2 regions of the Bradyrhizobium barranii subsp. barranii genome follow, and region 2 is predicted to be linked to the other one. Evidence: riboswitches for the same ligand, from Rfam matches in the RefSeq annotation. Region 2 holds a riboswitch; the other holds the start of a gene.
What was found. Region 2 has a riboswitch for glycine ahead of J4G43_RS33490 (D-amino acid dehydrogenase). Riboswitches for the same ligand answer to the same signal wherever they lie in the genome.
Positions count from the first base shown of each region.

Region 1 (5,213 bases), 160 kb from region 2:
GCCATTTTTCCAGCCGCGCGAACAGCGCGTGATAGCCCTTTGCCTGCTCGCGCGGCGCGAACGGGTGCAAGGACCCGAACTCCGGCCAGGTCAGCGGCATCATCTCGGTGGTCGCGTTCAGCTTCATGGTGCAGGAGCCGAGCGGGATCATGGCGCGGTCGAGCGCGAGGTCGCGATCGCTGAGCTTGCGCATGTAGCGCAGCATCTCGGTTTCCGAGCGATGCGCGTGGAACACGGGATGGGTGAGGAAGGCGGTGGTGCGCTTCAGCGCCTCCGGCAGCGCCTCGCGCGTGGTGGCGTCGATCTCGGCGTAAACAAGCGTGCCGCCGAACGCGCGCCAGACCGCCTCGACGGTCGCCGGCGTCGTGGTCTCATCGAGCGCGACGCGGAGCGCGGTTTCGCCAACACCGAGGTTGATCTTCTCGGCGGTAGCGCGCGCGACGATCTCGGCGCGCTTGGCACCGGCGTCCACGCTGAGCGTGTCGAAGAAGCTATCCGACTGCGGCGCAAAGCCGAGCTTGCGTAGGCCCGCTGCGAGCACGGCGGCGCGGCGATGCACGTTGCGCGCGATCTGCGCAAGCCCCTCGGGGCCGTGATAGACCGCGTACATCGAGGCGATCACGGCGAGCAGCACCTGCGCGGTGCAGATGTTGGAGGTCGCCTTCTCGCGGCGGATGTGCTGCTCGCGGGTCTGCAGCGCGAGGCGATAGGCCGGCATCCCGCGCGAGTCCACGGAGAGGCCGACGATGCGGCCGGGCAGCGAGCGCTTCAGCGCATCGCGCACCGCCATATAGGCCGCGTGCGGGCCGCCATAACCCATCGGCACGCCAAAACGTTGCGCCGAGCCGATCGCGATGTCGGCGCCAAGCTCGCCGGGCGAGGCGAGCAGCGTCAGAGCCAGGAGATCGGCGGCAACGATCGCGAGCGCGCCCTTGGCCTTCAACGTCGCGATCGCGGGCCTGAGGTCATGCACGGCGCCCGAGGAGCCCGGATATTGCAGCAGCGCACCGAGCACGTCTGATTTGTCGAGATCGGCGAGGGGATCGCCGACGATCAGGGGCCAGCCCAGCGGCTCGGCGCGGGTGCGCATCACCGCCAGCGTCTGCGGATGCACGTCCTTGTCGACGAAGAAGGCTTTTGCTTCGACCCGCGAGTGGCGCTCCGCGAGCGCCATGGCTTCGGCCGCGGCGGTCGCCTCGTCGAGCAGCGAGGCGTTGGCGACGTCGAGCCCGGTGAGGTCGCAGATCATGGTCTGGAAGTTGAGCAGCGCCTCCAGCCGGCCCTGGCTGATCTCGGGCTGATAGGGCGTGTAGGCCGTGTACCAGGCCGGGTTCTCCAAAATGTTGCGCTGGATCACCGCGGGCAAAACCGTGCCGGAATAGCCCTGGCCGATCAGCGAGGTGAAGACCTGGTTCTCTCGCGCGAGCTCGGCCATGTGCGCGATCGCCTCGGTCTCGCTCAAGGGCTTGCCGAGATCGAGCGGAGCGGTCTGCCGGATCGAGGCCGGCAGCGTCTCCGCCATCAGGGCGTCGACGCTCTTGGCGCCGACGGCCTCCAGCATGGCGGTGACGTCGCGCGCCGACGGGCCGATGTGGCGGCGAACGAAGGTGGCGGCGGCGTCGCCATTGGATTTGCGGTGCGCGGTCATCATGGGTCCTCGCTTTAGATTTCGCTGTCGCCGTCATGCCCCGCGAAGGCGGGGCATCCAGTAAACGCAGGCGTCACGGCTTGAGCCGAGAAGCCGCGGCGTACTGGATCACCCGCCCCAGTGCGCAGTGCGCACAAGGCGGGTGATGACACCGAATATGAGGTCAGAGTTCGCTTCATCTCACGCCGTATGTGCCTTGTAGGCGGCCTCATCCATGAGGCCGCCGAGCTCGCTCTTGTCGGCCATTCTGATCTTGAAGAACCACGCCTTGCCTTGCGCGTCCGAGTTGACCAGCGCCGGCTCGGCGGCGAGCGCGTCGTTGGTCTCGAGCACTTCGCCGGTGACAGGCGCGTAGACGTCGGAGGCGGCCTTCACCGATTCCACGACGGCGGCGGCTTCCGCCTTCTTCAGGCTGCGGCCGACCTTCGGCAACTCGACGAATACGACGTCGCCGAGCTGCGACTGCGCGTAGTCGGTGATGCCGACGGTGGCGACATCGCCGTCGATGGCCAGCCATTCGTGGTCGGAGGTGTACAGCGTCGTGGTCATTTTCTCAGTCCTCAGCGTTTGTAGGTGTTTTTCACGAAAGGCATGGCGGCGACCGTGAGCGGCAGCCGCTGGCCGCGCACTTCGGCGAAGAGTTTTGTATCGAGCGCGCTCGATGCCGTGGGCACATAGCCCATCGCGACCGGCGCATTCAGGCTCGGGCCGAAGCCGCCCGAGGTGACCTTTCCGATCGGCTCGCCGCCGGCGTCATCCGCAAACAGCAGCGCGCCCTCGCGCACCGGCGCGCGGCCTTCCGTGCGCAGGCCGACGCGGCGGCGGCTTGCGCCGTGATCGAAATGAGCGAGGATCGCATCAGTGCCGGGAAAGCCGCCGGTGCGCGCGCCGCCGCTGCGGCGGCTCTTCTGCACCGACCATTCCAGCGCGGCCTCGACCGGCGTGGTGGCGGTGTCGATGTCGTGGCCGTAGAGGCAGAGCCCGGCTTCCAGCCGCAGGCTGTCGCGGGCCCCTAAGCCGATCGGCATCACATCGGGATTGTCCAGCAGCGTTTTGGCGAGGCGCTCGGCATCGGCCGCGGGGACCGAAATCTCGAACCCGTCCTCGCCGGTGTAGCCGGAGCGCGAGACGAAGCAGTCGAGACCGGCGACCTTGTGCGGGCCGGCATCCATGAACTTCATGGAGGGGGCCTCTGCACACAATTTCGCCAGCGCGGCTTCTGCCTTCGGGCCCTGCAGCGCGATCAGGGCGCGGTCTTGAAGCGAATCGATGATGCAGTCGTCCGAGAGATGCGCGCGCAGATGCGCTTCGTCCGCTTCCTTGCAGGCGGCGTTGACGACCAGGAACAGGTGGTCGCCGAAATTGGCGACCATCAGATCGTCGAGAATCCCGCCGTCCGGATTGGTGAACTGGGCATAGCGCTGCCGTCCCGGGGCAATCGCCACGATATCCTGCGGCACCAGCCGTTCCAGCGCGCGGGCAGCGTCCTCGACCTTGCCCGACTTCGGCCGAAGCGCGAGCTGGCCCATATGGGAGACGTCGAACAGGCCGGCGGAGGAACGGGTATGGAGGTGCTCTTTCAGGACGCCCGCGGGGTACTGAACGGGCATGTCATAGCCCGCGAACGGCACCATCTTGCCGCCGAGGGAGACATGAAGCCCATGAAGGGGCGTACGTTTGAGGGAATCTTGGTCGTCGCGCGCAAGCATCACGGGGCCCTCGGCGGTTCCCCGGGGACGATTCCCCGGTAGCAACCAGTCGAAGCCCCATCTGTCGCTGTGCCTGAGAGTATTATCCCGTCGGCGGACGTCGTCCGGGCTATGCCCGTCGGCGCCTCTTTCCAGATGTCGTCAAAGCCACGCGGTCCTTTTGCCTGAGAGTTTCCGGGGCGGTTGCTCCTTCGGCGCCGGCACCAAAGCCGGTCTCTCCCGACGTGGCCGTACGATACAGATGGGTACAGACCACAGCCCGGCCAAGCCTGTCAACGCGCACCTGGCGGCTTTCAACGGGATTGCAAACGGGATTGCGCGCCTGCGGCAACTCACTGATCTCCTTGCACAGTTTCTGGACAGCGCAGCTGGCCTTGTCTAAAAGCGCTTTGACCCGCAGATATCAGCCCAAATGCCCGGTTTGGATGGCGTATCGCGGGTCCAAGCACACCCGATTGGATGAACATGAGCGGCGTCAACGAGATCAGGTCGACCTTTCTGAACTTCTTTGCCGAGAACGGCCACGAGATCGTGTCGTCCTCGCCATTGGTGCCGCGCAACGATCCGACGTTGATGTTCACCAATGCCGGCATGGTGCAGTTCAAGAACGTCTTCACCGGCGTCGAGAAGCGGCCCTATCAGCGCGCCACCACGTCGCAGAAATGCGTGCGCGCCGGCGGCAAGCACAACGACCTCGACAATGTCGGCTACACCGCGCGCCATCTCACCTTCTTCGAGATGCTCGGCAACTTCTCGTTCGGCGACTATTTCAAGGAGCGCGCGATCGAGCTGGCCTGGACCCTGATCACCCGGGAGTTCGGGCTGAAAAAGGACAAGCTGCTCGTCACCGTCTACCACACCGACGACGAGGCGGCCGGCCTGTGGAAGAAGATCGCCGGCTTCTCCGACGACCGCATCATCCGTATCCCGACCTCGGACAATTTCTGGGCGATGGGCGACACCGGGCCGTGCGGCCCGTGCTCGGAGATCTTCATCGACCGCGGCGAGCACATCTGGGGCGGACCTCCGGGCTCGCCGGAAGAGGACGGCGACCGCTTCCTCGAATTCTGGAATCTCGTGTTCATGCAGTACGAGCAGGTGACGAAGGAGGAGCGCGTGGATCTGCCGCGTCCCTCGATCGACACCGGCATGGGGCTGGAGCGCATGGCCTGCATCATGCAGGGCGTCGACAGCGTGTTCGAGACCGACCTGTTCCGCCATCTGATCGATGCGACCGCGTCCGCGCTCGGCAGCGGGCCGAACGAGCAGACCGTCGCCTCGTTCCGCGTCATCGCCGACCATCTGCGCTCCTCCGCCTTCCTGGTCGCGGATGGCGTGCTGCCCTCGAACGAGGGCCGCGGCTATGTGCTGCGCCGGATCATGCGCCGCGCGATGCGCCATGCGCAGTTGCTCGGCGCCAAGGAGCCGTTGATGCATCGCCTGGTCTGGGCGCTGGTGCGCGAGATGGGCCAAGCCTATCCCGACCTGATGCGCGCTGAAAACCTGATCGAGGAAACGCTGCGGCTGGAAGAGACCCGCTTCCGCAAGACGCTGGTGCGCGGCCTTGCCATCCTCGACGAGAAGAGCGCGTCGCTGAAAAAGGGCGACATGTTCGACGGCGACGTCGCCTTCACGCTGTACGACACCTACGGCTTCCCGCTGGATCTGACGCAGGACGCGCTGAAGTCGCGCGGCATCGGCGTCGACCAGGCCTCCTTCACCGACGCGATGGAGCGCCAGAAGGCCAAGGCGCGCGAGTCCTGGAAGGGTTCGGGCGAGGCGGCGTCCGAAGCGATCTGGTTCCCGCTGCGCGAGAAGCTCGGGGCCACCGAATTCCTGGGCTACGAGACCGAGAC
Region 1 is NZ_CP086136.1:7,000,519-7,005,731, reverse strand. Features, by position in the region: gene gcvP (aminomethyl-transferring glycine dehydrogenase) at 1-1,648, opposite strand, end outside; gene gcvH (glycine cleavage system protein GcvH) at 1,829-2,197, opposite strand; gene gcvT (glycine cleavage system aminomethyltransferase GcvT) at 2,209-3,357, opposite strand; glycine riboswitch at 3,501-3,589, opposite strand; gene alaS (alanine--tRNA ligase) at 3,823-5,213, shown strand, end outside.
Region 1: linked by a shared signal. The riboswitch ahead of gcvT (glycine cleavage system aminomethyltransferase GcvT) and the one ahead of J4G43_RS33490 (D-amino acid dehydrogenase) in region 2 are both predicted to bind glycine.

Region 2 (5,213 bases):
GCCGACGAGACACAGTGTCTCGCCCTTATGCACCTGGATCGAGATCCCGTCGATGATGTTTGCGCCCTTCGGCTTCTTGCCGATGGAGACGACGAGGTTGTTGATGTCGAGAACTGGGTTGGTCATCACTTGATCCGTCATCACTTGCCCTCCCGCTGCTTCATGCGGGGATCGAGGGCGTCGCGGGCGGCGTCGCCGATCAGATTGATGCTGAGGATGGCGATCGAAAGCAGCAGGCCCGGCCAGAAGATCAGCGTCGGCTTGAGCTGAAAATACTGACGGCCCTCGGCCATGATGTTGCCCCAGGTCGGCGTCTCCGGCGAGATACCGGCGCCGAGGAAGGAGAGAATGGCCTCGGTCAGGATCGCGGAGGCACAGACATAGGTGCCCTGGACGATCAGCGGCGCGATCGTGTTCGGCATCAGATGTCGCCACATGATCTTCGGCAGGCTGGAGCCGACCGAGATCGCGGCCTCGACGTAAGGTTCCTCACGCGCGGACAGCACGACCGAGCGCACCAGGCGTGCCACGCGCGGTATTTCGGGGATGGTGATCGCGACCAGCACGGTCCAGATGCTGGCGCCGGACAGCGACACCACGGCGATCGCGAGCAGGATGCTCGGCATCGCCATGAGGCCGTCCATGACGCGCATCAGGACGGCATCGACCAGCTTGAAGAAGCCGGAGACGAGGCCGATCGCAAGACCGATGACGATCGACAGGATCGCCGAGCCGATGCCGATCAGGAGCGAGATGCGGCCGCCATAGATGACGCGCGACAAGAGGTCACGGCCATAGGCGTCGGTGCCGAGCAGGAACTGCGCCGAGGCCGGCTTCAGCCGCTGCGAGGGCGCAAGCTGGACCGGATCGTGCGGCGCGATCAGCGGCGCCAGGATCGAGACCAGCACGATCAACGCGAGCAGGATCGTGGCCGCCGCGATGATCGGCGTCGAGGTGAGGAATCCGAAACGCGGCCGCAGCGGCGACGTGATCGGAATGGACGACTGGGGAAGGCTATCGACGGACATTTTTGTTGTTATCCTTAGCCCTAGTACCGGATCCGGGGATCGAGCAGCGTGTAGGCGACGTCGATCAGGAGATTGACGACGACATAGATCAGCGACGTCAGCAGGATCATCGCCTGGATGACTGGGTAGTCGCGCGCCAACACCGCGTCCACCGTGAGGCGGCCGATGCCGGGGATGTTGAACACGCTCTCGGTGACGACGACGCCGGAGATCAGCAGCGCAAAGCCGGTGCCGATCACGGTGATAACGGGCACCGCGGCATTGCGCAGCGCATGGCGCATCATCACGGCGACCTCGTTGATGCCCTTGGCGCGGGCGGTGCGGACGTAGTCCTCACCAAGCACGTCGAGCATCGCCGCACGCGTCATGCGCGCGATCAGCGCGATGTAGATGAAGGAGAGCGCGCAGGTCGGCAGGATGATGCGTTCGAAGAACGGTCCAAAGCCGTTGAAGATGCTGCGGAAGCCCTGCACCGGCCCCCAGCGAAGGTCGATCGCGAAGACCTCGATAAGGAGATAGCCGACCACGAACACCGGCACGGAGAAGCCGAGCACGGAGAGGCCCATCACGAAACGATCGATCCAGGTGCCGTGCTTCCACGCCGCGATGACGCCCAGGGGCACGGCGACGATGACGGCCAGAATGATTGTCGAGAGCGCGATCGAGATCGACGGCTCGACGCGCTGGCTGATCATCTTCATGACTGGCAGGTTGGAGATCAGCGACGTCCCGAGATCGCCGTGCAGCAGCTTGTTCACCCAGGTGATGAATTGCACGATCAGCGGCTCGTTGAGGCCGAGCGAGTCGCGGATGCGTTCCAGCCGTTCCGGCGTCGCGTTATCGCCGGCGAGAATGGCGGCGGGATCGCCCGGCGTCAGCCGCAGCAGCAGGAAGACGAACAGTGCGACGACGCCCATCACGGGCACCGCGGCCAGAACGCGGCGAATGAGATAACCTAGCATGCACCTATCTCCGGCTGCGGAACTTGTGGGGCCGGGAGGCCCCCGTGGAATCGGTTCTGTCTATCATGCACGCCTGTCACTCGGGCTGGAAAGCCGGCCGTGGAAGCCGACGTTTCGGGGCAAATTGTGTGCCAAGGGCAGGGCGGTCGCAAGGGGCCGCCGAGCCTCCGATATCGACCACTCAGGATGCATGACGGAACTCGCAGAGTGAGGGGGCGGTCGGCGGTGCGTTGAGCCCGCGCCAGCCGTCGATGGTCCCGGCAATCATCTGCGCGGTCGCGGCCGACAAGGTCCAGCCGAGATGGCCGTGGCCGGTGTTGAAGAACACGCCCGGCATCCGTCCTGCGCGCACCACCGGCATCATGTTCGGCATCATCGGCCGCAGCCCGGCCCAGGGCACGACCTTGGACGTTTCGACGCCGGGGAAGTTGCTGCGCACCCAGTCGACCAGCGGCTGCACGCGGTCAGCGCGGATGTCGCGGTTGAAGTCGTTGAACTCGGCGGTGCCTGCGACGCGGAAACGATCCGCGCCGAGCCGGCTGGTGACGATTTTTGCGGCTTCGTCGAGCAGGCTCACGGTCGGCGTCGCATTGCGGCTTGCGGCAGTGTCGAGCTGCACGGTGATCGAATAGCCCTTCACCGGATAGACGTTGACGCGCTCGTCGAGCAGGGCGGCGAAGTGACGGCTGGCCACGCCGGCGCAGATCACGACGCCATCCGCCTTCAGCATGCCGCGCGCGGATGCGACAGTGTCGCTGGCCGAAAGATCAGCCCAGCCGATGACGAAGCCGCCACCTGCCTGGGCAATGGAATCGATGTTGACTTCGTGGATAAAGGTCGCGCCGCGCCGCTTGCAGGCTTCCGCAAGTCCACGCGTGAACTTGTGGATATCGCCCGTCGCATCCGACGGCGTGTAGAAGCCGCCAAAATAGTCCTTGCGCAGCGTCGGCTCGATGGCGCGGATCTCCTCCGGCGTCACCGGGCGGCGATCGAGCCCGCCTTCCTTCAATAGCGCATTGACCTGCAGTCCGGATTCAAAACCCTTCTTGTCGTGATAGATGTGCAGAATGCCGCGGCGTTCGAGATCGAAGTCGATGCCTTCGCGCTCCGCGATCTCGAACAGATGCTTGCGGGCTTCGATCGCGAGCCGCGTGGTCTGAACCGTGTTGGCGCGGTAGTTGCCGATATTGGCGACGAACTCGCTCATCCACGAATATTTGTGCCAGTTCGGCCGCGGGTTCATTAGCAGCGGCGCATCGCGCCGGAACATCCAGCGCAGGCCCTTCAGGATCGTGGCGATGCTGTTCCACACCTCGGCATTGCTGGCGGAGAGCTGTCCGCCATTGGCGAAGGACGTCTCCATCGCGGCGTAGCGGTGCTTGTCGACCACCGTCACCTTGTATCCGCGTTCGAGCAGGGCATAGGCGGTCGTTACGCCGGTGATGCCGGCGCCGATGATGGCGATATGGGTCATGGCAGGTTCGGGGCTCCCGTGAGTTAGAGTCGGCTAACCGCCGGCCAAAGGCCGTTGGCGGCGCCCCATCTGTCACGGTTACCTGAGAGCTTGATCCGGCGCGGACCTCGGCGAGGTCAGCTCCGGACTATCCCCTTCGGTGGACGTCACGATCCCAAGATCGTGCCGCCTCTCTCCAGATCGTCCTGACGATACGGTCCTTTTGCCTGAGAGTTTCCGGGGCGGTTGCTCCGTCGGCGCCGCAACGAAAGCCTGAACTCTCGTTGCGATCTCTCCCGCATCGTCGCGTGGACAATCGAGCAGTACGATGCGCCTCATTTTTAGACAAGGCTAAATTTAAACCGCGACTGCCAACGCATTGTGCAGTGCAAAGTTGATTCAATTTACTCCAGCGTCGCCAGCAAGCCCGCCATCAGGCGCCCGCGCTCGACCAGGCTCTCGACCTCGATGAATTCTTCCAGCGTGTGGCCGTTGCCGCCGCGCACGCCGAGGCCGTCGAGCGTCAGGATGCCCATCGCGCCGGTAAAGTTGCCGTCGGAGCCGCCGCCGGAGCTCGCATGCGGTAGCTCAGTGCCGAGCGATTTGGCGATGCCGCGCGCCTTTTCATACAGCGCCATGGTGCCGGCATCGGGCTCCCATACGGGGCGCGTGACGCCGCGCGTCACCTTGAACGTGACATCATTGGACGTGCCCGACAGCGCCAGCATTCGCTCGACGCCGCGGTCGAGATCGGCCTGGCGCTTGGCCATGGACAGCGCCTCGCCGGTGGCGGTCGTGGCAACGCAATTGACCCATTGTCCGCCGTGCACGACGCCGACAGAGAAGGTGCAGTCCTCCGTCGTCATCGCGTCGATGGCGAGGATCTGCCGCGCCATCTCGCGGATCGCCGAGCGTCCGGCCGACAATGTCGCGCCGGCATGGCTCGGCCGGCCCGTCGCTTCCAGATTGAAACGCGCGATGGCGTAACGTCCGGTGGTGACACCGTTGTCGGCGCGGCCCGGTTCGGGCACCAGCACATATTTGTTGCGCGCGGCTTCCGCCTCGATGAGGTCTCGCGTCGAGGGCGTGCCGACTTCCTCGTCGGGCGTAAACAGCACGGTGATCGGCAGCGGCGTGGTGAAGGAAGCGCGTGCCAGCTGCCGGATCGCTTCCAGCGAGAGATAGTTGCCGCCCTTCATGTCGTAGATGCCGGGGCCGTAGCACTTGTTGCCCTCGCGCCGCCATTTCAGCTTCTCGATGGTGCCGACCGGGTGGACGGTATCCATGTGGCCGGCGATCAGGATGCCCGGCTCGCCCTGTTTCGGATGCGGAAAGCGCGCGCGGATCACGCCGCCGAAGCCCTGTCGGCCGCCGATGCGTTCGATCGTCGCACCCATGATCGCCATATCCCGCGCTGCGATATCGAGCATGCGGTTGACGGCACCCGCGTCCCAGGTCGGGCTCTCGCATTCCACCCAGGTGCGCAGGCCCTCAAGCATCGCCTCGGAATCGAAGGGAAGATTGGCTGGATTCATCTTAATGTCTCTCAAGCTTCGAAAGATGGAACGCGCATTGCATTGGCGCGGACGGGACTGGCGGAAAGCGTTGTAGAGCCAAACCGATCTTTGTGGAGCCCGTGAGCGCGCCGCTTGGGGCTGCAGCGAAACCGGATTGACGCGCTCAGCACTGTCTGCAAGTCTCGAAAGACAAAGGCATCGCATGAGGTTAGTTCGCCTAAAGAACGAACCGAATGCTCAACCAATAACCTGC
Region 2 is NZ_CP086136.1:6,842,168-6,847,380, reverse strand. Features, by position in the region: gene J4G43_RS33505 (ABC transporter ATP-binding protein) at 1-126, opposite strand, end outside; gene J4G43_RS33500 (ABC transporter permease) at 141-1,028, opposite strand; gene J4G43_RS33495 (ABC transporter permease) at 1,049-1,990, opposite strand; gene J4G43_RS33490 (D-amino acid dehydrogenase) at 2,172-3,464, opposite strand; glycine riboswitch at 3,532-3,645, opposite strand; glycine riboswitch at 3,649-3,752, opposite strand; gene J4G43_RS33485 (M20/M25/M40 family metallo-hydrolase) at 3,848-4,978, opposite strand.